DNA from 2 places in the Thermoanaerobacter sp. CM-CNRG TB177 genome. Region 1 is predicted to be linked to the other one. Evidence: a T-box and tRNA genes for the amino acid it is inferred to sense, from the RefSeq annotation. Region 1 holds a T-box; the other holds one or more tRNA genes.

Region 1 (5,757 bases):
AATATCGCCTAGATCCCCTTCTTTTCTTGACCTTAAAGATACTGTCCCTTGTTCTACTTCTTTATCCCCTACAATCAGCATATAAGGAATCTTTTGAAGTTGTGCCTCTCGTATTTTGTATCCTATTTTTTCATTTCTGTCGTCTAATTCAGCTCTTATGTCATTTTCCAACAGACGCCCGTATACATTTTGGGCATAAGCATAGTGTTTATCAGATATAGGCAAAACTCTAACTTGTACTGGCGCCAGCCAAGTTGGGAAAGCCCCTGCAAAATGTTCAGTAAGAATTCCAATAAATCTTTCTATACTTCCGTAAATTACCCTGTGCAACATTATAGGTCTGTGTTTTTCTCCATCTGGGCCTATATACTCCAGTTCAAACCTTTCAGGCATCTGGAAATCTAATTGGATAGTTCCACATTGCCATGTACGACCTATGCTGTCTTTTAAATGAAAATCTATTTTGGGCCCGTAAAATGCACCATCCCCCTCATTAACTTTATATGGTAAATTCACGCGATTTAAAGCAGAAATCAAAGCATTTGTAGCCAATTCCCAGTCTTCATCAGACCCCATAGAATTTTCAGGACGTGTAGACAATTCAACAAAATACTCAAAGCCAAAAATTTTATAGAAATAATCCACTAAATTTATAACCCCTAAAATTTCATCTTCAACCTGCTCAGGAGTCATAAACAAGTGAGCATCATCCTGAGTAAAACTTCTTACTCTCATAAGCCCATGCAAAACTCCTGAGAGTTCATGTCTATGCACTAAACCCAATTCACAAAGTCTCAAAGGCAAATCCCTGTAACTGTGCATTGTAGACTTGTAAACAAGCATTGCTCCAGGGCAATTCATAGGCTTTATTGCATAAGTCTCTCCGTCTATTTCAGTGAAATACATATTCTCTTTATAGTGGTCCCAGTGTCCTGACCTACGCCATAATTCTTCATTCAAAATTATAGGAGTTTTTATTTCCTGATAACCATGCTTTATATGTTCTTTTCGCCAAAAATCTTCTAAAATGTTTCTTATAATCATTCCCTTAGGATGGAAAAAAGGAAAACCTGGTCCTTCAGGGTGGATACTAAACAAATCTAACTCTTTCCCTAATTTTCTATGGTCTCTCTTTTTAGCTTCCTCTAACATATGTAAATATTGATCTAACATGCTTTTTTTAGGAAAGCTTATTCCATATATTCTTTGAAGCATTTTATTTTTTTCGTCGCCTTTCCAGTAGGCTCCAGCAACTGACAACAATTTAACAGTCTTTACCATACCTGTTGACATAAGGTGAGGTCCTGCGCAAAGGTCAGTAAATTCTCCTTGCTTGTAAAAAGAAATTTCCTCCCCTTCTGGTATTTCTTCAATTAGCTCCACTTTATAAGGTTCACCTTTTTCCTCCATTAATTTTATTGCTTCATCCTTTGGAAGGACAAATCTTTCCAACTTATAATCTTCTTTTATAATTTTATTCATTTCCTGCTCTATAGCTTCAAAGTCTTCTGTAGTAAAAGGCCTATCTGTGTCGAAGTCATAGTAAAAGCCATTGTCTATAGCCGGACCAATTGCCAATTTCACATCTTTAAAAAGCCTTTTTACAGCTTGTGCTAAAATATGGGAAGAAGTGTGCCAATAAATTTTTTTTCCTTCTTCATCATCAAAAGTCAAAATTTCTAATTTTCCGTCCTCTTCAATTTTTGTATTAAGTTCCACTACTTTGCCATTAAACTTTCCACCGACGGCTTCTTTTGCTAATCTTTCACTTATACTTTTAGCTATTTCATAAACTGTCATACCCTTTTCAAATTCTCTTTGTGTGCCATCCTTTAATATTATAATCATTCAATTACCTCCTTTGTAAAATTTTTCTCTTAAATAAAAAACCTCTTACCCCGTAAAGAGGCAGAGGTTATCTGCGGTTCCACTCTTTTTTATACTCTGGTATTATATCGGAATAACCGTTCGGACTCATCATCCGCAGCTCCGGGGTGGTCTTCGATATTCAGAACATTTGAATGATCTCAGCCTATGTCATTCAATCTCTGTGATGTTCTTTAAATATCTACTTTCCCCCTCATTGCTTTAATATTTAATTTTTTAATCATTATATCTTCCTCTCGGACATTTGTCAATAATAACTTATAAAAATTGTATCACAATTGCTTGCAATACTCCTATTAGAAACCCTAAAACTCCCCCCATAATCTCTATCATATAAAGTTCACTGTGAGCAATTTTTATCACCACATCCTCCAATTTTTCTAATTTGAAGCTTTTTATTTTTTCCTCTACAATTTCTGATATTTTAAGTTTTGTTGAAATAATCTCTACCACTTCATTAGAAGGAGAATTTAAAAATACTTCTACTTCTCTATTTATAATATCACCAATGTAGTTTGATATCATCTCTTTTATAGCCTTGGGAAGAAAAGAAGGAAGCTTATTTTCTGTAACTTCTTTAACTTTTAAGTCCAAATTCGATAATAGAAACTTGCGATTTTCTTCTGTTAAAAGCCTGTCCCATAAATCATTAAAAGATAACAATTCTCTTTCCACAATTTCACCTATTGATTTAGCAATTTCATATTTTCTTTTAGGGATAAGTCCTTGTAATGTAATACCAAAAATTTTTACGGGTTTCAAAGGCTTAAATAGCATTTTAACGGCGACAAAATTCGTAAGCCATCCAATAGCCGCTCCTACAAAAGCTAAAAATAGCATCCTTATTAAAAATTGCATTCCACCACCTCTAAATTTTAAAAAATCACAAATATAATAATATCAGATTTTGACGAATTTTAAAACCCAGCTTTAAAAGCTGGGCTATTTTTCACATTTAATCTTTGAACACAATTCACAGCCATAACAAATTTCTACTTTGTCATTAAAAACTTTTTTAACCGTCTCTAGAATTTCATTATCTCTCATATTGTTAATAGAATGAAAAAATATTTTTTTAGGAGCAATGGTTATAAGCGTGCTCATCAAAGCATCTTCATCACTTATAACACCATCTTTTAATTCAGTAACTATTTCATTAATAAAATCATTAGATATTGGTTTGTTATTTTCATCATAAAGTTTAAATTTGCCATTTTTATCGACAATGATATTCAATATTTCAACTTTTGAATCCTGTAATTCGACGAAGTATTTAAGTAAACCTATAAACTCGTTGTACTCTTTTTTCATTAAAAATTCATCAACAGCTTTGTCTGTTACTTCGCTAAGTTCACCAATAAAATCCCTCAGTCTAAAGTTCACAAACCCTTCTAAGTCTATATAATCACTCTCTTTTAAAAAATCTCTTACCAATACAAAAATTTGCTCTTTTTTTGCTAATTTAAATGTCTCTTTATTCACATCATCTTCCAAAATATTGTAAGCGATTTTTTCTATTTCCTCCTTTTCATCTTCTGAAAAATAATGGTAATATTTATTGATTAATTTTTTTATTATCCGTTTGTCAATTTGGTTAACAATTATATCTGAAATAGCTTCCGCTATATAATTTCTTATTCTCGCAACATTGCTAAAGCCTTGTTTATCCTCCACTTTTAAGCTATAATAGGTAACTGAGCCACATACATTAGAATTTATCGCAACTTTTATACCATTTTCAGCTAAATTTTTTAAGCCATGTTTTAAATTTTCTCCATCTAGTTTTAAATCCTTTGAAACACCTATGGAAAATAGTTGCAATTTTCTCACTCCCTTCGTTAATAGTATATGTCTCTTTTTATCATTTTTATCTGTTTTAAATCAGTGGAATGATGGAACCAATGTCTTTTATTTGTTTAAAAGTAAGATAAACAATTTCAATTCCTTTTTTATTTAAAAATTCAATAATTTTTTCATAATTTTTGTGAGATTTAAATACACCAGTCACCGCTAATTTTTTCTCTCCTATAAGCCCCATTGCACCGCCAATAAATCCATATTCAAACCCCTTTAAAAAAACGCCTCCGGGTTCTATCAAAAGCGCTTCAAAACCATTGCTAACTGCCACCTCAAATATTCCTTTGTCTGAAGTTATAAAGCTATTATCATCTATGATTGCCATATTACATTTTGTATAACCTTGCTTTACATTTAAAAACTTGACACCTTTTCTTTCTAAGGACTCTCTTAAAATAGGATCTGTGTACTTCAAATTGTGAAAAGCTGTGTTTCCCAATCTTGCTACATTATATGCGATATCATAAGGATAGTTACGTTTCAAAAAAGTTTGTCCTATTTTTACTTTTAAACCTATCAATTTCAATTTGCATATAAACTCTGGTGTCACATTGGGAGCTACAATGACTTCTCCATCTCCCAACGGATGCAAAAGTATATCAGGATGGAAAGAAATAGCATCGTATAAATCTACACATTTTTCTGTATATACAACTTTTATTCCTAACTTAAACAAGCTATCTCCAATTTCCCTCTCTCTTCCATCAATTACAATCCATTTAAAATTGCCATGGGGAACAAAAGGATTAAACATTTTTTCACCTCTTTTATACAAAGATAGGGCATACTGTTGTATGCCCTTAACCTTTTCTTTAACCTTTTCTTCTATCTTTTAAATAACAACTTCCATCCATTGTCTTTAATTTCTTTTTCAATTCAGCAGCTACTGCACTTATTTCCAAATCATTTTTAAAATCTCTAAATTCATTTGTGACAATAGCAATAGAAATTGACACCAGTGGAAACATCATCTTTTCGCCAGTCCTACCAATTGTCTCTATGTAACCCCGTTTTCTATCTTCATCGTCATATAAATACTTTATTTCCTCATCAAAGCGAGAAATTATATACTTACACATCTCTTCAGCTTTATCAGGAGTAGTAATTATCACAAAATCATCTCCACCTATGTGTCCCAAAAAATCTCTTTCATTTCCAATCAGATTTACAGCATCTGATAAAATTTTGGCTGTAAGTTTTATTACATTATCTCCTCTTAGAAAACCATAGTAATCATTATAAGACTTAAAATTGTCCAAATCAATATACAAAATGGCATAAGGCTTGTTTTCTTTAATTCGCCTTTTTATTTCTTCTTTAATGTCAATATTTCCTCTAAGACCAGTAAGAGGGTTGGCCATTCTGTTGTGTTCTATCCGCTGAAACAAATTATTGACTTTAAACAGAAGTTCTTTGTCATTAAAAGGTTTCACTAAATAATCATCTGCACCCAATTCCAACCCTTTAATTTTTTCTTCAAAATTGTCCTGTGAAGTCAAAAGTATTATAGGAAGCATCAAATTTTCTTCTTCTTTCCTCAAAATTCTTAAAAGGTCAAAGCCATTCATGCCTGGCATAACTATATCTAATATTACCATATCAGGTAGTTTATTCCTGTATATTTGTAAAGCCTCTTCTCCATCTTTAGCCTCTAGCACCCCATACCCAGCATTTTCTAAAATATCTTTCAAAATTTTCCTTGTAAGTTTGTTATCATCGACAATAAGAATGTTTCTCCCCTTCACAATGCTTCCACCACAAAAAAACATTTAACAACCCCATAATATTATATAAAAATTTTGGCAAAAAAACTACTACTTTAGCAAATTAAATTTAAATTAAAAATGAAAAAATTTTACATAAAATTTTATGCAGTTTCTTCAAAGAAAAGAGAGTAATATTTTGAAATTTTTTCTTCCAATGTGTCCATACTTATAAAACGAGCCTCTCTTATTGCCTCTTTTCCATCCACATAAACTATTACAGTAGGAACAGTAAAAACAGAAAACTTAC
Region 2 (25,306 bases), on a different contig from region 1:
ATTTTCTCCACAAAAAGCTATATAGATGATGGCTATTTCAAGTGGATTCCTAGTTTTGTGGAAAAAACTCCTGAGCTCATTCCATGGGTGCAAGGTGCTCGCTTGTTGCTTTTGACAATACTCATCATAGGTTTTGCTGAAACCTACTACACTATCCAAAAAAAATTTGGTAATGCTCGTGTTGAAAAAAGTACGAAAGCTTAAAAGGGGGCGTAAAATATGTCTGGTGGAGCATTGTTTTTCATGGTATTTGCCTGGGTTGTAATACTGGGAGGAGTATATTATACCTTAACAAGTCTTATAAAATACCAGGCAAAATAATAAAAGCTGCGAATTTTCGCAGCTCCTTTTTGAGATAAATAAAGATGTTACTCTGAAAGGCCTTTGCGAATAAATAAAAGACTTAAATTGCAAAGGCTTTAAATTTTCATACAAGTTTTACCTCCATCCATTTTTCAACATTTTACCCCGAATTAAATCGGGTTGAATTTGCTTTCTTTACCATATATTATATTAAGTAAGTAAGTAAAGAATAATTAAAATTGTATGCGATGAAAACTGTTAACATTTTATAGTGCTGTCTCATTGGGAGGCATTATTGCAACATTTTTGTAAGGATATTATAATTTGTTACATGTTTAAAAAATATTAAAAGGGGGAAATTTTGTTGAGTACGCAATTGTTAGAAAGAAAAGATGTAGATGAAAGGTTGACGTGGGATTTGTCGGGAATTTTTAAGACGGAAAAGGAGTATGAGGAGGCAGTAGAGGAGGCTCAAAAACTTGCAAAAGAGTTAGAAGAAAAGTTTAAAGGAAAGCTTAAAACTCCTCAGATGATTAATAGCTGCTTGGATAGCTTGAAAAAGTTGGTTCAACTAATGAATCTTGCAGGTTCTTATGCATATCTTGCTGTTTCAGTTGACCAGGCGAATACAGAAAATTTACAAAGACGGGCAAAATTTTCAAACATAGCCTCTGATATTGAAAGCCGGATAAGTTTTATAGAATCAGAGATTATAAAATTAGATGAAGAAATAATAAATCAAGCTATAGAAGAATCAAAGGAAAATGCAAATTACCTCAGAAAAATAATCAGAAAGAAAAAACATGCTCTTCATCCAGAAGTAGAAAAAGCATTATCTGCTCTTTCAAGTGTTTTAGAAGCACCTTATCACATTTATAACATGGCGAAATTAGCGGATATGGATTTTGGCACCTTTAGAGTTGACGGGAAGGAATACCCCTTAAGTTTTGCATTATTTGAAGGTAAATGGGAATATGAAAATGATACAAAAATTAGAAGGGCGGCTTTTGAGGCTTTTTCTAAGAAATTAAGAGAATATCAGCATACTATAGCTGCGGTTTACCAAGTGCAAGTGCAAAAAGAAAAGACAATAGCGACTTTGAGAAAGTTTGATTCTGTCATTGACAGCCTTTTATTTCCTCAAGAAATAGATAGAGAATTATATGATAGGCAAATCGATTTGATAATGGAACATTTGGCACCTCATATGAGAAAGTTTGCGAAACTTTTACAAAAAATACACGGCTTAGATGAAATGACTTTTGCGGATTTAAAATTAGAAGTAGACCCTGCGTTTGAACCAGAAATAACGATTGAAGAGGCGAAAAAGTACATAGAAGAAGGATTATCAGTTCTTGGAGAAGATTATCGAGAAATGATAAGAAGGGCCTTCGAGGAAAGGTGGATAGATTTTCCTCAAAACAAAGGTAAATCTACAGGTGCCTTTTGTTCTACTCCCTATGGAGCTCATCCTTTTATATTGATTAATTGGACTGATAGGATGAGAGAAGTGTTTGTACTATCTCACGAATTAGGGCATGCAGGGCATTTTTATTTAGCTCATCAGTACCAAAATATATTTGATTCAAGGCCTTCTTTGTACTTTATAGAAGCTCCTTCTACTATGAATGAATTACTTATGGCAAATTATCTAATGAAAAATACACAAGATAAAAGGATGAGAAGATGGGTACTTTCTACTTTGATATCTCGCACCTATTACCATAATTTTGTGACTCACTTGTTAGAAGCGGCCTATCAAAGAGAGGTATACAGAATAATTGACAAAGGTGGCTCTGTTCAAGCTCCTACTTTAAATAAAATAAAAAAAGAGGTATTAGAAAAATTCTGGGGAGACGCAGTAAAAATTAATGAAGGAGCGGAGCTTACTTGGATGAGACAGCCTCATTATTACATGGGCTTATATCCTTACACTTACAGTGCAGGGCTTACTATAGCTACACAAGTAAATAAGCGATTTTTGGAAGAAGGACAAAAAGCATTGGAGAATTGGAAAGAGGTATTGAAAGTAGGCGGAACCAAGACACCAGTTGAACTGGCTAAAATGGCAGGTGTAGACATAACTACAGAAAGACCACTATTGGATACAATTGGGTATATTGGTAGTATAATAGATGAAATAATTAAGTTGACAGATGAATTACAAAAATAAATATATCGTTATTAGTTGTTATTATGATAAAATTTGATTTTGTGACTGATACTCAAAGTCGGGTATCAGTTTTTTTACAAAATTTTACTGGTAATATAGAGAACTTTAGGAATTTTTATAGGACATGTTAGATAAATATGTAAAAGTGTATATTGAAAGAAAGTGATTTAAGCTAAAGAATATCTTTACCTATACAAGGGATCATTTGCAGATAGAAGTAATTAGACGTCTGACAAGTGACAAAAAATTGTGATATAATATAAAATTGGTTAAAGTAAAATAATAAAAATACCGATAAAAATAAAGTGAGGTGTTAATGTGAAAGAAACATTGCTAGCATTGGTTACTGGATTGATTGTTGGATTAGTTTTTTCGTCTTTAAAATTACCACTTCCTGCTCCAAATGTATTACCAGGTGTTGCTGGCATTATAGGAATTTATCTTGGAGGAGTATTGTTTGAATACCTTCTTAAAATAATTGGTAGGTAAAGTGTAAAATAGCAGGGTGGTAGGGTTAAGAGTAATCTATAAAGGGGGAACGCGTATGAAAAGCATGTTGTGGCGGCTTATTATTTCGTTTTTTATAATAGCGGCTATACCGGTGGGGACTATTTATTATTTTGCGATTGATGACAAAGCTATGCATGTTTTTATTACAGTAGCAAGTGTTAGTTTTGCTTTGTCATTAATTTTGTCAGTAATTATTTCATTAAATATTACAAGGCCTATTAAAAAATTGATTGACGAACTTAAAAAAGCGCAGGAGGGCGATTTTACAGTTACGGTAAATTTAAAAAGAAAAGATGAAATTGGTACATTAATAACGACTTTTAATAGGACGATGGAAAAGGTAAGAGCAATTTTACAAGACGTTTCTACTTTTGCCCAAAGCACTAAAGATACAGCGAATACCCTTTTTAAATCGATTGAACAAGGGAATATGACTTTTGAACAAATTTCTCAGGCAGTGGAAGAGATTGCAAATGGAGCTTCTGAACAAGCAAAAGATACTTCTAATGCAGCCGATATGGTGCAGAATATTGGGAATAGTATTGATAATTCCGCTAAATTTTTCAAAGCCGTAGAAGAGTCTACTATAAATGCTGATAAGCTTAGTCAAAATGGCATGCACACAGTAAATTCTTTGAAAGAAAAAACTGATGTTACAAAAGAGTCAATTGATGAAGTTGTTAGTGCGATAAATGAATTGCAAGCAAATTCTCACCATATTGAAAAGATTATAGAAGTGATAACGGGAATTGCAGACCAGACCAATTTGCTTGCCTTAAATGCTGCTATTGAGGCAGCAAGAGCTGGTGAGGCAGGTCGTGGGTTTGCAGTTGTTGCAGAAGAAGTTCGAAATTTAGCAGAACAATCAAGACAAGCTGCAAGTGAAATAGCCAAGATTATAAGTGAAATAGAGCAAAAGACAGACAAGACAGTTGAAAAAGCAAATTTGGTAAAGGAAATTGCGGAGGACCAAGCACATCATGTGGAAACTACATATGCTGCTTTTAATGAGATCAAGAATTCAATAGATACTATTACGGAAAATATACATATGTTAAATAATGCGATGATGGAACTTTCAGGGTATAAAGATGAAATAATAGGATCTATAGCAAATATTACAGCAGTGTCAGAAGAGACTGCTGCGTCCACTGAAGAAGTTGCCGCATCTACAGAAGAGCACATGAAGTTTATAAATGAGATAAAGGAAAGTTCGGAAAATCTATTAAAGTCAGTTACTGCTCTTGAAAATATATTGTCAAAATTTGTTGTCTCATTATAAAAATGAAATTAAGACAGAGCTAAAAAAGCCTGTCTTTTTATTTTTTATTGTTTACAAAATATATAAAAATTTTTGTGGACAAAGGCGAACTTTTAATATAATTTTAAAAATAAAATTCGCATTTTAATTGATTTGTGCTTTTTTTTCTGGTAATATATATTACGGGCTTTTGTTTTTCATATACTAAGTAAAAGGGGTTATCTTTATGAGAGTGTACGACGTCATTATCATTGGAGGAGGTCCTGCGGGACTTTTCACTGCCTTAGAACTAATCGATAAAAAAGATGGATTAAATATATTGCTGTTAGAAAAAGGGAAAGATATACAAAAAAGAATTTGCCCTATTAATGTCTATGGCTCAAAGTGTGCTAATTGTAAACCCTGCGCTATTACTTCTGGAATAGGGGGCGCAGGGGCATTTAGTGATGGGAAACTGACTTTGACATCAGAGTTTGGTGGGGTTTTAGATGAATACATGTCTAAGTCGCAGCTTAACGACCTTATAAATTATGTCGACAGGATATACGTAAAATTTGGAGGGACAACAGAAGTTCACGGTACAGATAGAGAAAAAATCAGAGAAATAGAAAAAAGAGCTCAAGCTGCAGATTTAAAATTGATTCCTGCAGTGATAAAACATTTAGGTACAGAAAAATGCTTTGACATTATAAAAAACATGAGAGATTATATTGGGCAAAAGGTGGAGATTAAAACAGAGACACCTGTTGCTGAGATAATTGTAGAAAATGGCAAGGCAAAAGGGGTAGTTACAGAAAAAGGAGAAAAATATTACGGGGAATATATAGTTGTTGTACCTGGAAGAGAAGGTGCTGAATGGTTCAAAAGAGAAGCTGACAGAATCGGATTGGAAACAAAAAATAACGCTGTTGATATAGGAGTGAGAGTAGAAATTCCTGCTGTTGTCATGGAAGATATAACAAAGGAAATATACGAATCGAAATTTATATATTATTCTAAGTCCTTTGATGACAGGGTAAGGACTTTTTGTATGAATCCTTATGGTAAAGTTGTGATAGAAAATAATAATGGAATTAAAACAGTAAATGGACATAGCTACAAAGATATAAAAACAGACAATACAAATTTTGCAATACTTGTTAGCAAAGAATTTACCCATCCTTTTAATAGACCCATAGAATATGGTCGTTATATAGCAGAACTTGCCAATATGTTAGGAGATGGAGTGATTGTGCAAAGATTAGGGGACTTACTAGCGGGAAGGCGTTCTACTCCAGAAAGGATTAAGAGAGGCCTTGTGGAACCAACTTTAAAAGATGCAACGCCAGGAGATTTAAGCTTGGTGTTACCTTATAGATTTTTGCAGTCAATTATTGAGATGTTGCAAGCTTTGGACAAAGTATCTCCAGGGGTATATTCTAAACATACACTTTTATACGGTGTTGAGGTAAAGTTTTATTCCTCACGAGTAAAGCTTACTGACAAATTTGAAACGCAAATTCAAAATCTATTTGCGGCGGGAGATGGAGCAGGCATTACACGGGGACTGGCACAAGCCTCTGTATCTGGCGTTGTAGTTGCAAGAGAAATATTGGAAAGAGTTAAATAAGGAAGGAGAATAATTATGTCAACATTAGTTATAGTTGGTACCCAATGGGGAGATGAAGGGAAAGGGAAAATTACTGATTATCTTGCGGAAAAGGCAGATGTAGTCGTAAGATACCAAGGAGGGAACAACGCAGGGCATACTGTTGAAAAAGAAGGTGTCCAGTATAAACTTCATTTAATTCCTTCTGGAATATTGTACCCCGAAAAAATTTGCGTAATTGGTAATGGCGTGGTAATTGACCCGGCATCTTTGATTGAGGAAATAGAAAATTTACAAAAACAGGGAATTAGCGTGGATAATTTAAAGATAAGCGATAGAGCCCATATCGTTTTTCCTTATCACATAAAGCAAGATGAACTTGAAGAGATTTCAAAAGGGAAAAACGACTTAGGGACAACAAAAAGAGGAATTGGTCCTTGTTACATGGATAAGTCAGAAAGAATAGGGATAAGGGTTTGTGACCTTCTAAAACCCAAAGTTTTTGAAGAAAAACTTAGAAGAAATGTGGAAAAGAAAAACAAACTTTTTAAGGAGCTATATGGAGCAGAAGGATTTGACTTTGAAGAAATGTACCAAAAATACTTGGAGTATGCTGAAAAAATAAAACCCTTTGTTACTGATACAACAGTGCTTTTATACGATTTAATTAAAAGTGGCAAAAAAGTTTTATTTGAAGGAGCACAGGGGACACTTCTTGATTTAGATTTGGGTACCTATCCTTATGTTACTGCTTCCCATCCTATAGCAGGCGGTGTTACAGTGGGGGCTGGCATAGGACCCACGATGATTGATGAAGTTATGGGAGTTGTGAAGGCGTATACTACGAGGGTTGGAAAAGGCCCATTTCCTACAGAGCTTTTTGATGAAAATGGTGAATTTTTAAGAGAAAAAGGCCATGAATACGGTACTACAACGGGAAGAGCCAGAAGATGTGGCTGGCTGGATGCTGTGATTCTTAGATACTCGGTAAGAGTATCCGGCATAACACATTTTGCTCTCACAAAACTTGATACTCTGACAGGGCTTAAAAAAATAAAAATTTGTACAGGATATAAATTTAATGGCAGAATAATAACAGATTTTCCCGCAAGTCTTGAGGATTTGGCACAATGCGAGCCTGTTTATGAAGAATTTGACGGGTGGGATGAGAATATACAAGGGGCCAAAACTTTTGAGGACCTACCTTATAATGCTCAAAAGTATGTAAAAAGAATAGAAGAGTTAATGGGTATTAAAGCAACAATAATATCTGTAGGACCGGAAAGAAATCAAACAATTATTTTAAAAGATTTTTGAAAAATAAAGTGAAGATGCTTTTCTAGAAAAAATTTATAAAAAAGCTTGACATGTACTGCCGTTCTAAGTATAATATATAAATGTCAGGACAACGAAGGGCTAAAAAGGTGCTGGCGTAGCTCAATTGGCAGAGCAGCTGACTTGTAATCAGCAGGTTGAAGGTTCAAGTCCTTTCGCCAGCTCCATTTTTTTGTCAAAAAGCAAGGTTGATAAGACCTTGTTTTTTTGTTTTAGTGAAATTTTGCATGGGGTGAATGATAATGAGTAAGAAAAATGAAATTTGCATTATAGATAGATTTGAAGGGGATTGGGCAGTCATAGAATGGAAACATAAGACTTTTAATTTACCTCGAGAATTACTTCCTAAGAATGTAAAAGAAGGTGATGTAGTAATATTTAGTGTGGATGTAGATAAAGGGGAAACAGAAAAACGCAAAAGAGCTGTTGAAGATTTAGCAAAAGATTTATTTAAAGACGAATAAAAACAGATAAATCCTAAAATGGAAAACAAGTTGGAGGAGAGGCTCTAGCTATGTACAAAAAGAGATTACTGCTATCTTTTACATTGATATTATTTGCCTTTATATTAGTAGGTTGTACAATATTTGACAATGCGTCTATTCATGAGGCTTCACAGTTTTTACAGGAAGAGATAAAAAGCCAACAAAAGATAGTTAAAGAAGCTGGAAAGGATATTTTAACAGTAAATTATATAGATGTTGGGCAAGGCGATAGCATGTTTATACAAACTTCATCAGGCAAAACGATGTTAATAGATGCAGGAACGCATGAAATGGGCAGTAAAGTTGTAAATTACATAAAAAGCCGCGGAATCAATAAAATTGACATACTTATCGGAACTCACCCTCATAATGACCACATAGGAGGTATAGTGGAAGTTTTAAAAACTTTCAAAATAGGAAAGTTTTACATACCTAAAGTAACGACGACAACAAGGACATTTGAAGAAGTTCTAAAGGCAGCTAAATTGAAGGGACTGTCTATAAATGTTGCAAAAGCAGGAGTAGTAATTGACCTTGGAGATGGTGTAATTGCAAAAATGCTTGCGCCAAATAGTTCCCATTACGAGGACTTAAATAATTACAGTGCGGTAGTAAAAATTACGTATGGTAATACCTCTTTTTTATTTACAGGAGATGCTGGTGAACAATCTGAAAAGGAAATGCTAAGTAAAGGAGATAATTTAAAAGCCGATGTCTTAAAAATTGGACATCATGGCAGTTCCTCAGCTTCCACCTGGGAATTTTTAAAAGCAGTACATCCTAAATATGCTGTTATATCTTGTGGTAAATACAATGACTATGGTCATCCCCACAAAGAAACAATGAAAAAGCTTAAGTTATTAGGAATAATAGTATATAGGACAGATGAATGTGGGACGGTAATTGCAGTAAGTAATGGCAAAACTATAAATTTTAATGTAGAGCCGGGGGATTATTTGTCGGGAAGTGAGATTAAAAGATAAATTTACTTTAATACATTGCATTTATAAAGTGATATGATATAATAAAAGCATTGAAACCAGTTGAAATAAATTTTTAGGAGGATTATTATGGCTACAGTAAAACCCTTTAAGGCAATAAGGCCTGTACCGGGATTGGCAAATAAAATAGCGTCCTTGCCTTATGACGTCGTAAATACCGAAGAAGCGAGGAATTTGGCGAAAGATAATCCTTATTCATTTCTTCATGTGGATAGAGCAGAAATAGATTTAGCTCCCTCTATAAATCCTTACGATGAAATAGTTTATGAAAAAGCGAGAGAAAATTTTTACAGAATGCTTAAAAAAGGACTGTTAATAAAAGATAATGAGGAGAACTATTACATCTATAGAGAAATAATGAACGGCAGGAGTCAAGTGGGATTGGTAGCGACTGTTTCGATTGATGAGTATTTAGAAGGAATAATTAAAAAGCATGAGCTTACTCTGCCGGAGAAAGAACAGGATAGAATAAATCACATGGATTACTGTGATGCTCACACCAGTCCAGTTTTTTTAACATACAAAGCCAATCAAGAGCTTAAAAAGTTGTTAAATAGCTGGATGGAGAGCAAAGAACCTATATATGATTTTGCATTAGAGGATGAAATAAGGCATACAGTGTGGATTATAGATGACAAAACTTTAATAGATAAAATTACTTCTGTTTTTAAGGAAATAGACTATCTTTACATTGCAGATGGACATCATCGGGCTGCTGCTTCTGTAAAAGTAGGCTTAAAGAGGCGAGAACAAAATCCTGATTATAAAGGAGATGAGGAGTTTAACTATTTTTTAGCAGTGTTAGTGCCCCATGATGAAGTTTTTATCATGCCATATAATAGGGTGGTAAAGGATTTAAACGGCTATTCCGAAAGTGAATTTATCGAAAAAATAAAAGAGAAATTTGAAGTAGAGAAATGTAATGAAGGCCAGCCTTTCAATCCTTCGCAGAAGCACACTTTTGGCATGTATCTATCAGGAAATTGGTACAAACTTACTGCCAAAAAAGGTACTTTTAACCCATCGGATCCGATAGAAAGCTTAGATGTGTCCATCTTACAAAAGAATCTGTTAGATCCTATTTTAGGGATAAAAGATCCGAGAACTGATAAAAAGATTGATTTTGTAGGAGGAATTAGAGGCTTAGAAGAATTAGAAAGAAGAGTTAAGGAAGACATGAAAGTGGCTTTTTCTATGCACCCGACAACAGTTGAAGACTTAATTGCTGTTGCCGATGCGGGAATGATAATGCCTCCTAAGTCTACCTGGTTTGAGCCTAAACTAAGAAGCGGATTATTTATTCACGAATTGAGCTAAAAGTACCTTTTCGCTTTTTTAAGGTGCTTCAGACTGTAGACAAACTTTCGTAAAGGAGATATTTTGCATAAGGAGCGACTTGTTACAAAGCGGTAACAAAACTTAGCAAGACCGAGGGTGGAGGCAGGGCCGAAGCCATGGATGGCGAAGGCGGGCACCTTAAGGCATGGATGCCGATTGTGCCCGGTACCCTGCCGGAGCCCGAAGGTCGAGCTTTAGTTTTGTCGCTTTGGAACATCGGAGCGACGATGCAAAATATCTCCTTTTGAATATTTTTTAACTTTGTCAACAAACTGAAGTACCTTTTCGCTTTTTTAAGGTGCTTTTTATTTTTTAAGTGAAAAAGTTCTATTATTTAAAAATTTGTACTAATATATATTGAAGGATAATTTAGGGGAGCTGGTTATATGAAAATAAAACAAAAAACACTACTAGGTTTAGTTATAATTGTAATTATCGGCTTAGTGTTTTATCTTTTGCCTGAGGAGACTCGACTTACATCTTACACAATTGAAGCAAAATATGATGACCAAAATAAAATAATTTATGCTACTCAAACAGTTAAATATATAAATACTAATGATATTCCTTTAAAAGAAATATACTTTCATTTATATCCAAATGCTTTCAAGACACAAGAGAATTTGCCTTTTACGAAGGAAGAGCTCCCTTTTGCATATCCTAATGGTTTTAAGGCAGGATTTATAGAGATTGAAAAAGTTACTTTTGACAAAGACATTCCAGCTACTTACGAATTAGAAGAACCTAATGAGGAAATTTTAAAAATAAAATTGCCTAAAGAATTAAAAAAAGGAGAAACAATACAAATCAATATGACCTACAAAGTACAAATTCCACCTTGCAGAAGTAGATTTGGCTATGGGAACAATACCGTACAGATAGGAAATTGGTATCCTATACTCTCTGTATATGATAAAAATGGCTGGAATAATGACCCCTACTATATTTTTGGAGATCCTTTTTATAGTAATATAGCAAATTACAAAGTAAAATTGTCAGTACCTAAAAACATGATAGTTGCCTCCACTGGAGAAATGAAAGAAGAGAAAAACTATGGAGATTCCAAAGAATTAATTATTGAAGCAAAAAGAGTAAGGGATTTTGCTATGGTTTTAAGCAAAAAATTTAAAATATCAGAGAAGCATGTAGATGGCATAAAAGTTAAATCCTATTATTTTACAGAAGAATATGGAAATAAAGCTCTTAAATTTGCTGTAGATGCAATCAAGTTTTACAATGATTATATTGGCAAGTATCCTTATAAACAATATTCTGTTGTACAGACTGATTTTTACATGGGAGGCATGGAATATCCTAATCTTGTAATGATATCAAAGGATTTGTATACAAAAGCTAATTTGTTTCATTTAGAATATGTAATTGCTCACGAAACTGCTCATCAGTGGTGGTATGGTGTTGTGGGAAATAATCAAATAAAGGAGTCTTGGCTGGATGAAGGATTGACAGAGTATACTACAATTATGTATATAGAAAGGTATTACGGTAAGGCAACAGCTGATGAGGTTTATAGACTTGTTGTAGAGGGGGAATTCAATAAATTTCTAAACACCAATTCAGATGTTTCCTTTGCTAAGACTTTGGCAGATTTTAAAGAGTGGAAGGAGTACACTAATATAGCTTATAATAAAGGAGCAATGGTTTTTTATAATCTGAGGAATCTGATAGGTGACGAAGAATTCAAAAAGGTTCTTCAGAGTTATTACGAAAAATACAAATATAAAATTGCCACTACGCAAGATTTAATTGACGTAGTGGACAATATTACAGGCAAAGATACAGGTGGATTTTTCCAAGAATGGTTTTATTAAATTATCATTTTCCGTTTTAGTCTTATATCCTCGCCGTAAAAATTAAGCAATTTAAAATGGCCGAAAATTCGCGAATAAATTCTCTCGGGATAAATTGCCATTATTTCTGATAGAGGTAAATTTGTGGAGATAATAAATTTTTTGCCAAGCAATAGTCTTGCATTTAAAATATTAAAAAATTCTTGCAAACTAAAAGCAGTTATGGACTCTGTTCCCAAATCGTCGATTATAAGGAGGTCACATTCTTTTAACAATTCCAAATAATCATTGTAACTGTTGCCATCAGCATTAAGCTTATTTATTCTCAAGCCCTCAATTAAATCTGGAGCTGTGCGATATATCACACTTTTACCTCTATCTAATAATTCCTTTGCTATACAATTAGCGAGGAAGGTTTTACCAAGCCCTGAATCGCCGTAGAAAAAAAGACTTTCAGCGGTAGTGTCAAAATTTTTTATAAAGTTGAGAGAAAACTCTACAATATTTTTCATGTTGCTTCTTGGAGAAGGCTTATCACCGAAGGGTATGTCTGAATAATATTCAAAACTGAAATTGGAGAAATTTTCTTTTTTGAGTATTTCGGCTATACTTGATTGCTTATAGTAGATATTTATAAGTTTTTGGTCAAAGCATTTACATCTTTTTCCATTTACATATCCTGTGTCTTTGCATACGTTGCATTCGTATTTAGGTTCTAGATAGTCTTCAGGATATCCATTAGATTTCAGTAGATTAGCTTTTTTCTTTTTTAAATTATTTAACTTCTCTTTTAAAAGATTTAAAAGGTCTCTTCCCTTTTCAGGTTCTTTAAAAATTGATTGAGTTATTTGGATTCCCACCTTCTTAATCTCTTCTTCAATTTTTTCAAGTTCGGGAATTTCCTTGTAAAGCTTGTTTTTACGATTGAGGGCATCTTTTAAAGCCCTATCTCTTTTCATTTCATATTCTTTAAGGATTTCATAAATGATATTTTCATTCATTAAATTCACTCCTTGAATGGGCTAAAAGCTTTTTCTCTAAATCTTCTATGTCGTAGCTTCTCTGAGAGTAGCTGTTGAAATAGTTTTTCGGAGCTTTGAAACCTGAGGTAACAGGGGTTTTCTTTTTTGTAGAGGACTTTTTATTTTCTAAATCTTCCACTGTTCGTATTCCTTCATTAAACCAGTTGATTAGTATTTTGTTTATATAAGGGAAACTAGGTTCATTCAATTTAAGGGTACATTCATTGCAGGCTTTTATTATCACATCTACATCAAAACCTAAATCCTCCATCCAGCGGTCCATCATCTCTTTGTGAGATTCCATTATTTCATCCTCTTTAAGGCCCAAAGCATTTAAAATCCTTCTATAATTTTGCCATTTTTTGTTTTCTGCTTTTAAGTATTCTTCTACATCCAGTGCAGTCTTAAGACCTGCATCATACCAAGCTATTGCTACCTTTTCCATATATCTTAAAGAAGTTTTGTTTTTAGAAGCGCAATAACTCACTAACATTGTTATTATTTCCAAGGAAAAACCGTATTCATCTATCCAACTTAAATATGTTTCCATTTCTGTTGGGGTTAAAGGTCTTCCTAAGGTCATTTCAATTGCTTCAAACATTTGTTTTACTTGAGGGTCTTGCAAAGACAGAGTGTGGTTTGAGGTTGACTGCGGAATAACTGGGAGATATTCAACTGTGTATTCCCCATCTATGTATTTTAATTTAATTAAACCAGATTTTTCCCAGTACTTCAAAGCTTTGTCAATTTCTATATCTGACATAAATAATTTATCTGCTAAAGTTTTCAAAGGTATTTCATTGCCATAATAGCAATATTTTAATCCTAAGATATATACTTTGACATATTCACCTGGGGCATCTAGCATGAAATGATTTATAAAATAATTGCTAACAGGAGTACTTCCCCAATCGTCATTTTCGTTTAAAAGTCTAAAAATGCTCATCCTCCCCACCTCGAATATATTATAACACAGCGAAATAGCCTCTTCAATTGAAAAGAATTTAACTTAATTATCGGAATATTTGAGTGTATTTTTAAAATAAATATATATAGGAATATTACCTTAAAATATAACATATAATATGAAAGATGCTAGAAAATCAATTAAAATTTGTTTTCACAAAAAAGTATGGTATAATTAAAAAGGATTTACAAAAGAAAGGAGAATACTATGGGGAAGGCGAGGGATAAAAGCTATAAGTTTTTTCTTGTTTTATTAAAGACTTACAAGGACAATCTTATAGCTTTTGTTGTAGCACTAGCCATAGGGCTATCTTTTATTGCATATGAAGAAGGTTTTGCCTACAAGATAATAGTAGATGGTGAAACTATTGGAATTACCAAGAATATAAATGAGGTAAAAAATTTTATAGAAGAATTGCATAAAAGAGAAAAGCAGAAGACAGGAACGGATATAGTTTTAAACCAACAAATAAAATTTGAAAGGGTAAGAGTAGGTAAAAAAGATCTGACAGATTTACATAAAATTTATGCTAATTTGGAAAATGCTATGAGTTTTAGTTATAAAGCTGCTGTCATAATAGTGGATGGCAAATTTGTGACTGCGTTAAAAAATGAAAAAGAAGCAAATAAGGTTCTTGAAATGTTAAAGAATAAATACGCAAAAGATTCTGATAGAACGTATTTTAAAGAGGATGTCAAAATTGAAGAAAAGTACATACCTCCAAAATATTTAGCAAGCCGAGAAGAGGCGTTAAAAATATTGCAACAACCTGTAAAAAAAGCTGTTACATACACTGTAAAAGAAAACGATAGTTTGTGGTCTATTGCAAGAGACCATGATATGTACATTGATGATATTTTAAAATTAAATCCTGGCCTTACAGAAAATTTAAAACCAGGACAGGTAATATATTTATCCCCTGCTGTACCTAATGTTACGGTTGTTACTGAAAAGAGAATAGTTTACAAAGAGGAAATACCTTTTGAGACAAAATATACTCAAGATGACAAACTGTATACTAATCAGTCTAAAGTGTTGGTAGAAGGTAAAAAAGGCTTAAAAGAGGTAACTGCTGTTGTTGTAAGTTACAATGGCATTGAGATTTCTAAAAAAATAGAGAATGAAAATGTCCTTAAAAATCCTGTTAACAAAATAGTTGCAGTAGGTTCGAAAAGAATATCTTATATTGCTACAGGGTTCTTTAATTATCCTGCGAGAGGTACTATCACTTCAAGATTTGGACAAAGATGGGGGAGACTTCACACAGGAGTTGATATAGCGGCACCACAAGGTTCTCCTATTTATGCTGCAGATGGAGGTACTGTTATATTTTCAGGTTGGGAAAGTGGCTATGGATATTTAGTGAAAATTGACCATCACAATGGTTATGTTACTTATTATGGACATGCTAGTAAACTCCTTGTTAAAAAAGGCGATAAAGTGGCGAAAGGACAAAAAATTGCTTTGGTAGGCTCTACTGGTCATGCGACAGGACCCCATGTGCACTTTGAAGTGAGAAAAAATGGGGTTCCAGTTAATCCTTTGCCCTATTTAAATAGATGAAATTATGACAAGCCCTATACAGGGCTTCAGACTGATGACAAACTTTCATAAAGTAGATATTTTACATAAGTTGCGACTTGTGACAAAGCGCTAACAAAGCTTAGCAAGACTGAGGATGGAGGCGGGGCCGAAGCCAGGAGGGCGGAGGCGGGCACCTAAGACAGGACGTCGAATGTGCCCGGTACTCCGCCGCAATCCGAAAGTCGCGCTTTAGCTTTGTCGCTTTGGAACTTCGGAGCAACGATGTAAAATATCTACTTTAAATAATTTTTGGTTCTTTGTCAACAAACTGGAAGCCCTATACAGGGCTTTTTATTTTTGTGGGGTTGCTACAAGTATTTATGAATGTTATAATACAGTTGTAATTATATTTGTCAAAAAGACCTGTATTGCTTCATACATATAAATGCATTTACATATAAATTACATACAGGGTTTTGATTGTGTGTGAGGTGATACAGGTTGAAAAAGAAAATTATTGTTTTTTCTATTGCACTTATTTTATTAATTTCTCTTTATTATGCTAACAAAATTATGGTGGTTTCTTATCCTTATGTAAGAGAAATAAAAGAGGACAATTTAACAGATAATGTAAAAGATTACAAAACAGCACAAAGTGAACACTTTATTGTACGATATACACCGCCAGATGAAAAATACGTTCCTCTTGTTTTAAAAATTGCAGAAAAACATTATGACAGTATTACCAAAGATTTAGGTCACAAACCAATTGGTAAAATTGTCATTATAATGTACCATGACCCTGAAAAAATGAACAGGGACTTTTCACTTGCAAAAGGGGACACTGCTATGGGGATTTATTTAAATGGAATTATAAGCATAGCATCCCCCGAGCTGTGGATTAGTCCTACAAAAGACCTGGAAAAAGTTTTTGAGCATGAGGGGCCAATTGTACACGAATTTGCTCATCTTATTGTAGATGACGTTGCAAAAGGCAATTACCCTGTGTGGTTTACAGAAGGTATAGCTCTTCTGGAAGAATATCGAGAAAACGGTTTTGTCTGGGGTGAATATATAACAACTGATAAGCCATATTCTCTTAAAGAGTTGACTTATAATTTTAACCAATTAGACGAAACATTAGCTTATAAAAGGTCTTTTGAAATAGTAAAAGCCATAACTGACAAATATGGGATGCAAAGCATAAGAGAGATTTTAAAATATTTGGGGGAAGGATTAAATTTAAGTGAGAGCTTTTACAAAGTCACGGGGCAAAATTTAGAGAAATTTGTGGATTCAGTGAAATAAAGCAAGAAGAGCAATGTTCTTCTTGCTTTAACCTTATGAAAAGGATAAGGGGGGAACAAAAATGACTCATAGAATACTTATAGTTGATGATGAAAAGCCAATAGTTGAGATAATCAAATACAACCTGGAAAAAGAAGGATACATAACGTATGAAGCTTATGATGGAGAAGAGGCTTTAAAAATAGCAAAAGAACAAAATCCAGATTTAATAATACTTGATGTGATGTTGCCTAAATTAGATGGTTTTTCAGTTCTAAGAACTTTAAGGCAATCAATGACCATACCTATTTTGATGCTAACGGCCAAAGAGGAAGAAGTAGACAAAGTGCTGGGGTTGGAGTTGGGAGCCGATGATTACATAACAAAACCTTTTTCTATAAGAGAACTTATAGCAAGAGTAAAGGCTAATTTAAGGAGAATTAGTTTAAACGGAAATGAGTCTGGTAATGTCCTTTGCGTAAAAAATTTAAAAATTGATATGTCAAAGTATAAAGTAGAAAAAAACAATAAAGAAGTGGAACTCACCTCTAGAGAATTTGAACTTTTAAAATTTCTCGTTTTAAACAAAGGACTTATTTTTTCTCGTGAAATGCTATTGGAAAAAGTATGGGGTTATGAATATCTGGGTGATATTAGAACTGTAGATGTCACCATAAGAAGACTGAGAGAAAAAATAGAAGATGACCCCAGTAACCCCAAGCTTATTCACACAAAAAGAGGGGTTGGTTACTATTTTAGCGATGAAAGGCAGATTTAAAAGTATCCAATGGAAAATAATTCTCATATATAGTTTGTTAATACTTGTAGCAATGGAAATCATATGGGTATATCTCTATAAATCTCTTGAAAATTACCATATGAATAATTTTGACAATTACCTTGAAGCGCAAGTACGCGGTATTTCTTTTACCCTTAAAGACAACATGGATGCAAAAAGTTTAAAGAATATAATAAATATGTACATGGGTCCTAATTCAAATGTAAAGTATGTATATATTTTAGACAATGAAGGAAATATATTGGCCAGTTCAACGGGAGACAAAGGAAAGATGGTGACTCCCGCTATTGTTAAAGCCCTATCAGGGCAAATCGGAAGTGAAGTTACTGATGACTATAATTCTAGTGGAAAAATAAAAAGTTTTGCCATGCCAGTTTACAATAGTGATGGTAAAATAAATGGTGTTGTGTATATAAGCGGTTCTTTAAGTGGAATATATCAGACTTTAGCTGATGTCAATTTGATTCTTTTAAGTGCTACTCTTTTTGCTGTTGCAATTACTATGGTACTTGGGTATATTTTGGCCAAAACTATAACAGACCCAATAAAGGAAGTAACAAAATATGCACAAAAAATGGCAGATGGCGATTTTGATGTGAGGATAAGGATAAAATCTAATGATGAAATAGGAAAGTTAGGTGAAATGTTTAATTTTTTGTCTTTACGGTTAAAGCAGACTTTAAATGGCATTCAAGGCGAAAAAAACAAAATAGAAGCTATCATACGCTTTATGACAGATGGTGTTGTTGCAACGGATGCCAAAGGTAGAATAATACACTTTAATGAGGCTGCTGAAAAAATGTTAAATGCAAATTTGGAATTAGGGATGCCAATAGAGGGAATACTAAATTTAAAAAAAGAAGATGTAGTGGCGACAATGAATTGTGGAAACAAGGTTTTAACAGTTAACATAGCTCCGCTAAAAGGCAATCAACAAATAGAAGGATATGTATATGTGCTTCACGATATCACGGAGCAACATAAATTGGACACCATGAGGAAAGAGTTTGTGGCAAATGTCTCCCATGAGCTTAGAACTCCTATTGCTACTATAAAAAGCTATGTTGAGACTCTTCTTTACAGCGATGTAGATGCTGAGTATTCTAAAAAGTTTCTAAAAATAATAGATTCAGAAACTGACAGAATGACACGCCTAGTAAAAGATTTACTTCTTTTATCTAAAATGGATTCTGAAGATAACAACCTCAAATTTGAGCAAAAAAATTTAAATGACATAGTGGTGGAGGCAATAAACAGGCTTTCTATTGAAGCTCATAAGAAAAATCAAAAACTCATCGTAGACCTTCAAGAAACGCCGAGATATGTATATATTGACAGAGATAAAATGGAACAAGTTATAGTTAACTTGGTAACTAATGCTATAAAGTATACTCCAGAAAACGGGATGATAAAAATAATGACGGAATACGATGAAAGTTTTGCAAGTTTAATTGTGGAGGACAATGGCATAGGAATTCCTAAAGAAGACCTGCCTCGAATTTTTGAAAGATTTTATAGAGTAGATAAGGCTAGATCCAGAGAGCTTGGAGGTACAGGATTAGGACATTCTATTGTAAAACAGATTGTGGAACTTCACAAAGGAGAGGTAAACATAGAAAGCGAAGTGGGAAAAGGCACCATAGTCAGGGTTAAACTACCATACCAGTAAATTCGTAATAATAGTTTAATATTACTGTAACAATACTGTAATAATAGTAGGGTATAATGAAGACATAAAAGAGAAGGAGGGATATCCTTGAAAAAAATAATTGCTCTATTTGTAGCAGTGGTTATGTTTATGACCCTTTTTATGTCATATGGTTATGCAAAAGACCTAATAACAGTTAAAACAGATATAGATGATGTAAAAACGGATAATAAATATTTTATAATTTCTGGAAGTGGACAACCTAATACTGTCGTAGAGCTTATTTTAAACGACAATTTAAGCCATAAATGGGTTATAGATGACACGATGCTTTTTGCAAAATTATTAACTTTAAGCTATGGAGATAATTACATTGTCATAAAAGCTTATAAAGGAGACCAGCTCCAAATATTGAAAGGGCATGTGATACTCACAAAAAAGGACGGGGTTTTAAGAATAACAATAACTGCTATTGAAGACATAATAAAATCCCTTTTAAGATAGAGGGCTTGAGTGATGAAGGAAAAAATTAAATCACTGTTATTGCTTTTTCTTGTTATAACAAGTATGTATTTAACTTACAAATTATGGATATCCTTTCTTCAAAATGAATTTTTATTCATTGACAAAAAGTCCACAAATACAAAAGTGGACATTTTTCGTATAATTAGACCAGAATACACTTTTGTTAGTATTCAAGGTAAAGTATATTTGGTGTCAAATGCGGATTTTTCTTTTTCTTTATGGGAAAAAACAGTAGATTTTATTAATTCAACTAAAGAAGAGAAAATAAGTGAATCCGATGATAATAGCTGGGAATATGCACAAAAAGATACATTTATACGATTTTTACTAGGAAAAAATATAAATGCTGACTTATTAAAAGATAATTTTAGTAACAGAGATAGCTGGTTTAGAAAAATAAATAGCAGTATATATGTAAGAGAAATTGTTGTTAATATAGAAAAAAATCAAATTTTTTTAAGAGATGCGGCTAATAAAAAATTTTACAGCTTAAATTATTCAAAAATGGGAGATTTAAAAAACATTATAAAGACTTTGCCTAAAGAGGATGTCACTGTGTGTGATTCTGTTTATGAAGAAGGCAAGGATTATTTTGAAAAAAATGTGTACATACCCTCACTTACCTTTTCTATTAATAAAATATCCAATAAAATGACAAGTTTTAAAGCTGACAACCACTTTTTAAAGAAGTTTTTTACAAATATTTCTATTGTAAGAAAAATTACTGAAAATGACGGCTGTACTGTTTATACCGACGGTTTAAGAAGTTTACGACTATATCAAAATGGATTTATGGAGTTTTACAATACCATTTCTGAAGCGTCTTCAACTGATAAAATTTTTGCATTGAATAAGTCTATTGCTTTTTTAGAGGAAATAGGGATAAAAGCGGACAATATTTATCTGGTGGATTTCAAGCAAGAAAAAGGGGAGTATACTTTTTATTTTAATTATATATTTGATTATCCTCTTCGAATTTTCCAAAAAGAAATGTCGAATTTTCCTATTGAAATACATATTTCAAATGGCAATATCCAATATGCGCGAGTTTTGTATTTAGATTTGACAAGTAATGGAAACTATTTAATTTCCCATACAAAATTGAAACAATCCCTTTTAATGAGTTTAAAAAACATAAACTGGCAACAGACAATTTCTGATTTAAAAATAGGTTATTTATATTATGAAGGACAATTTATCCCTGTTTGGATAGGAGAGGGTAAGGATAAAGAGTTTTTTATAAACATATTTAATGGGAAGTTGATTTACAATGGGGTATAGATTATGAACTGGTCTAAAGCAAAAACAGTGAGGATAATCACTTTTGCGATTTTGAATGTTCTTTTATATCTAACTATTGCTAAAATGAATAAGCCAGAACCTCATCTTTTATCTGAAAGTGATTTGCATTCTTTAAAGAAGGTTTTGTCACAAAATAACATAATTTTGGAAACTACAATTCCACAAAAGAAAGAGCCAATGCCTCTTATTAAAGTAACGAGAGAAATATTTGATGAAGATTTTGTTTTAGAGAATTTTATTAAAGGGCAAGAATATGGAAAGTACAAAGAAAATAAATATACAATTTTTAAATTTGGAAATAAGATTATCAAAGTAGACGGCATCAGTTTTTATTATTTTGAAGAAAGTGATAAATTTAAAGATATGTCTTCTTCTCAAAAGGAAGAGTATATACAGGATTTTATAAATAGTTATCAACTTAAAGAAATAGATGGCCAAGTTAAAAAAATTACTCAAGGGAAGAAGGTGGAGGTAAACTATTTTCAAACCTATAAGGATTACTTTATAGATGGTGGTTGGATGGAAGGGAAAATAGATGAGAAAAGTTTTGAATTTTCAAAATCATGGTTTGATTCTGTTGAAATGGAAAGGGTTAAAAAAGATGTGATAGATGCGGCTTATGCGCTTTTAAAACTTGTGGAGATTAAGACGGATACAAAACCTATGGTGATAAAGGAAATAAAATTAGGCTATTATTTTAATTGGAGTAATGCCACAAAAGGAGAAGCGGTCCCTGTTTGGAGAATAACTACAGAAAAAGGGGATAAGTATTACGTAAACGCTTATACAGGAAATTTTGAAGAAGGCAAATAATTCCGCCTTCTTCTTTTTCTTTTTCTTCTTTAAATACTTGTAAAATATATTAAATTGTATTAAAGTATATATTGTGAGATATGTGTCTTTTTAATTTAATTTGACTTGAAGGGAAGATTAAAAAATGGAAAAATTCGTAATCAAAGGAGGAAAACCTCTTACAGGAAGTGTACAGATAAGTGGTGCCAAAAATTCTGCTGTTGCAATTCTTCCCGCAGCGCTATTGGCTGATACTCCGAGTGTGATAGATAATTTACCTGATATAAATGATATAAAATTGTTAACACAGATGATACGTCATCTAGGAGGAAAAGTAGAGGAGAAAAAACACGAAATAATGATTGACCCAACAGGCTTAAATTCCTTTTGCCCTCCTCGAGATTTAGCGAGCAAAATGAGGGCATCGTATTATCTTGTTGGAGCACTTTTAAGCAAGTTTAATGAAGCAGTAATTGCGATGCCGGGCGGGTGTAATATTGGTGTCAGGCCTATTGACCAGCATATCAAGGGTTTTGAAGCTTTAGGAGCAAAAACTACTATAGAAGGTGGACTTATAAGGATTAAAGCAGACAAGTTAGTAGGTAATCATATATATTTTGATGTAGTAAGCGTGGGTGCTACTATAAATTTGATGTTGGCATCGGTTAAAGCTGAGGGAGTAACAATATTAGAAAACTGTGCAAAAGAGCCCCATGTAGTTGATGTAGCAAACTTTTTAAATGCAATGGGAGCAAATATCAAGGGCGCTGGTACAGATACTATCAAGATAACAGGGGTAGACAGACTTCACGGATGTCACTATACCATTATTCCTGACCAAATAGAAGCAGGAACTTACATGGTGGCAGCTGCTGCGACAAAAGGTGATGTGTATATAAAAGGAGTAATTCCAAATCACTTAGAGGCAATTATTGCAAAACTGACAGAAATGGGAGTTATTGTTGAAGAACATGACGATGTGGTAAGAATAAAAAGAGAAGGGCCTTTGAAGCATGTTGATATAAGGACTTTACCTTATCCTGGTTTTCCAACAGATATGCAACAGCCTTTTGCGGTGCTTTTGGCTTTGGCTGAAGGCATAAGTGTCATTACTGAAAATATCTATGAAAATAGATTTAAATATTTAAATGAATTAGAGAAAATGGGAGCAAAAGTAAGGATAGAAGGAAGGAATGCAATATTTCAAGGTGTAGAGAAATTGACAGGTGCACCTCTTTATGCGACAGACTTAAGAGGAGGTGCGGCAATGGTTATAGCAGGGCTTGCTGCAGAAGGTATGACAGAGGTTATGGAGGTTTATCATATAGATAGAGGTTATGAAGCAATGGAAGTAAAGCTTCAACAATTAGGTGCTGATATAGTAAGGGTAAAGGAATAAAAAGCTATAAAATTTTGAGTATAATGCGCTGCATAATATCTCATCCTATTTAATGAGGTGATATTATGCAGCGTCAATTAAAGAGTTTTTTTGCTGTTGCAATTATAACTGCTTTGGTTAGCTCTTTAGTATTTGTATATATTGCACCAAAATATTTATGGGGTAAAGTTATCCCTATACCTTATCCTCCTTCTTCAGGAATGAAAACAGAAATAGTGATACCAACAAAAGAATCTCCTACAATAGCGGAAATAGTGGCAAAAAAAGACACTCCTGCTGTTGTGGGGATTACTACTGTAGAATTTCGAAGAGAATTTTATTTTATAGAAAAAGCTGTAGAAGGTGTAGGTTCTGGTTTTATTGTTGATCCAAATGGCTATATTATAACAAACAATCATGTAGCTAATGAAAAATCCAAAAATATAAAGGTATATTTAAGCAATGGCAGTATACTTCCAGGTAAAGTTTTATGGAGTGACTCTGTTTTAGACCTTTCAATTTTAAAAATTGGTGCAAAAGACCTGCCAGTTATACCCTTAGGAGATTCTGACAAGATATCGGTAGGGCAAACTGCAATAGCAATTGGAAATCCTTTAGGACTTAGATTTCAAAGGACGGTTACTTCGGGAATAATAAGTGCTTTAAATAGGAGCCTTCCTATTACTGAGGGTGGAAAACCGCGAATTATGGAAGACCTTATACAGACAGATGCTTCTATAAATCCAGGAAATAGCGGAGGACCTTTAGTGGATTCTCGAGGTTATGCAATTGGAATAAATACTGCAAAGGTGACAACCGCTGAAGGATTGGGCTTTGCTATACCTATAAATATTGTAAAGCCTATACTTAAGAAAGTGATAGAAACTGGTACATTTAAAGCACCTTATGTTGGCATAGTTGCCTATGATAAAGAGATTGCCAGTTACATTTCCACAGATGTCTACATATATGAGGGCATATATGTGGCAGATATTGACCCTACAGGTCCTGCTTATAAAGCTGGTATTAGGAAAGGCTATATTATTTTGCAGGTAGATGGAAAACCTGTAAATACTATGACAAGTTTAAAATGTATTATTTATGAAAAAAATCCAGGAGACAAAATAAAAGTCAAGTACAAAACCGTAACAGGGAAGACAGGATATACTACTATAACTCTCGGAGAATAGGAGAGGTTTTATGTTTGTTGTGTGTGAAAAGCATTTAGAGGATGCTATTGAAGAATTTGTTGAAGTGTATGAGCAGCCACCAGATATCTATAAATTAGATGAAGTTTCTTTTACTGATTGGCTGGTACCTCATAAATGCGATTTTTGTGATGAGCTACCTAAATATCTTGTAGTTTAAAAATGAGGGGCTTAATAATGAAGATATATATAATAGCTGTTGGGAAAATAAAGCAGAACTATATAAATGATGGGATAGATTTTTATTTAAAAAAATTGCGTCCTTATTGTGAAATAGAAATTAAAGAAATAGAAGAAGAAAAAGTTCCTCAAAATTTAAATGAAAAAGAAAAAGAGGAGATTTTGCGCAAAGAAGGTGAAAGAATTCTTTCTAAAATAAAAAAGGGAAGCTTTGTTGTTTCTCTTGCTATAGAAGGAAAAGAAGTGGATTCATATGAGTTTTCCAAGTTTTTAAAGGCTACTTTTCAATCTGGTTATAGAGAAATGACTTTTGTAATAGGGAGCTCGCTAGGATTGTGGGAAAATATAAAAAAGCAATCTCACGCAAATCTTTCTTTTTCTAAGATGACTTTTCCTCACCAATTGATGAGACTCATACTTTTAGAGCAAATTTATCTAGCTTTAAGTAAATAAAATTACTTATGATAAGGTTCATTGTTTAAAATTTTATATGCCCTATATAACTGTTCAAAGAAAATAGTGGAAGTCAAACCTAAACTCATTTTCATGCTACTTATGCTTATGGTCTCATTACAATGAATTTTTTCATTTCCTATGATCATTAATATATCTGTTATTCCAGTAAGTTCAAACTCTTTTATTTTTTCTGCTAATTCCTCTGAAGATAAGGATTTACCTGCAGGTGATATTACTATTTTGTAATATTTATCCGTATCTTGAAAAGGTAATTTTTGAGAATTTTTGTAGCTTGAAAAAGTGATATTGCAAAATTTACTTAGCCTCTTTTGATATTCTTTTATTGCATCAGAATAGAACTTTTCTACCTTATTACCTATAGCATAGACTTTGTAATTCATATTACCACATCTTGA

The links. The T-box of region 1 lies ahead of thrS (threonine--tRNA ligase). A T-box ahead of a tRNA ligase gene usually reads a tRNA of that ligase, here a tRNA-Thr.
Region 2: it has a tRNA-Thr gene. The T-box ahead of thrS (threonine--tRNA ligase) is inferred to sense a tRNA for this amino acid. The anticodon was not compared.

What each region holds. Positions count from the first base shown of each region.
Region 1 covers NZ_JAFCAC010000027.1:6,525-12,281, reverse strand. The annotation lists gene thrS (threonine--tRNA ligase) at 1-1,848, opposite strand, end outside; T-box leader at 1,902-2,093, opposite strand; gene I4N53_RS01680 (DUF445 domain-containing protein) at 2,146-2,745, opposite strand; gene ytxC (putative sporulation protein YtxC) at 2,830-3,708, opposite strand; gene I4N53_RS01670 (DUF6873 family GME fold protein) at 3,764-4,498, opposite strand; gene I4N53_RS01665 (response regulator) at 4,557-5,513, opposite strand; gene I4N53_RS01660 (thioredoxin family protein) at 5,612-5,757, opposite strand, start outside.
Region 2 covers NZ_JAFCAC010000056.1:51-25,356, reverse strand. The annotation lists gene I4N53_RS05985 (sodium-dependent transporter) at 1-204, shown strand, start outside; gene I4N53_RS05980 (MetS family NSS transporter small subunit) at 220-321, shown strand; gene pepF (oligoendopeptidase F) at 668-2,476, shown strand; gene I4N53_RS05970 (XapX domain-containing protein) at 2,795-2,965, shown strand; gene I4N53_RS05965 (methyl-accepting chemotaxis protein) at 3,021-4,268, shown strand; gene I4N53_RS05960 (NAD(P)/FAD-dependent oxidoreductase) at 4,474-5,856, shown strand; gene I4N53_RS05955 (adenylosuccinate synthase) at 5,872-7,152, shown strand; tRNA gene I4N53_RS05950 (tRNA-Thr) at 7,262-7,337, shown strand; gene I4N53_RS05945 (DUF3006 domain-containing protein) at 7,413-7,634, shown strand; gene I4N53_RS05940 (ComEC/Rec2 family competence protein) at 7,685-8,638, shown strand; gene I4N53_RS05935 (DUF1015 domain-containing protein) at 8,726-9,973, shown strand; gene I4N53_RS05930 (M1 family metallopeptidase) at 10,381-11,823, shown strand; gene I4N53_RS05925 (ATP-binding protein) at 11,820-12,803, opposite strand; gene I4N53_RS05920 (DnaD domain protein) at 12,796-13,770, opposite strand; gene I4N53_RS05915 (peptidoglycan DD-metalloendopeptidase family protein) at 13,999-15,354, shown strand; gene I4N53_RS05910 (peptidase MA family metallohydrolase) at 15,817-16,623, shown strand; gene I4N53_RS05905 (response regulator) at 16,685-17,380, shown strand; gene I4N53_RS05900 (ATP-binding protein) at 17,364-19,070, shown strand; gene I4N53_RS05895 (hypothetical protein) at 19,158-19,553, shown strand; gene I4N53_RS05890 (YycH family regulatory protein) at 19,566-20,855, shown strand; gene I4N53_RS05885 (two-component system regulatory protein YycI) at 20,859-21,689, shown strand; gene I4N53_RS05880 (UDP-N-acetylglucosamine 1-carboxyvinyltransferase) at 21,814-23,067, shown strand; gene I4N53_RS05875 (S1C family serine protease) at 23,133-24,236, shown strand; gene I4N53_RS05870 (CxxH/CxxC protein) at 24,247-24,414, shown strand; gene rlmH (23S rRNA (pseudouridine(1915)-N(3))-methyltransferase RlmH) at 24,432-24,887, shown strand; gene I4N53_RS05860 (23S rRNA (pseudouridine(1915)-N(3))-methyltransferase RlmH) at 24,890-25,291, opposite strand.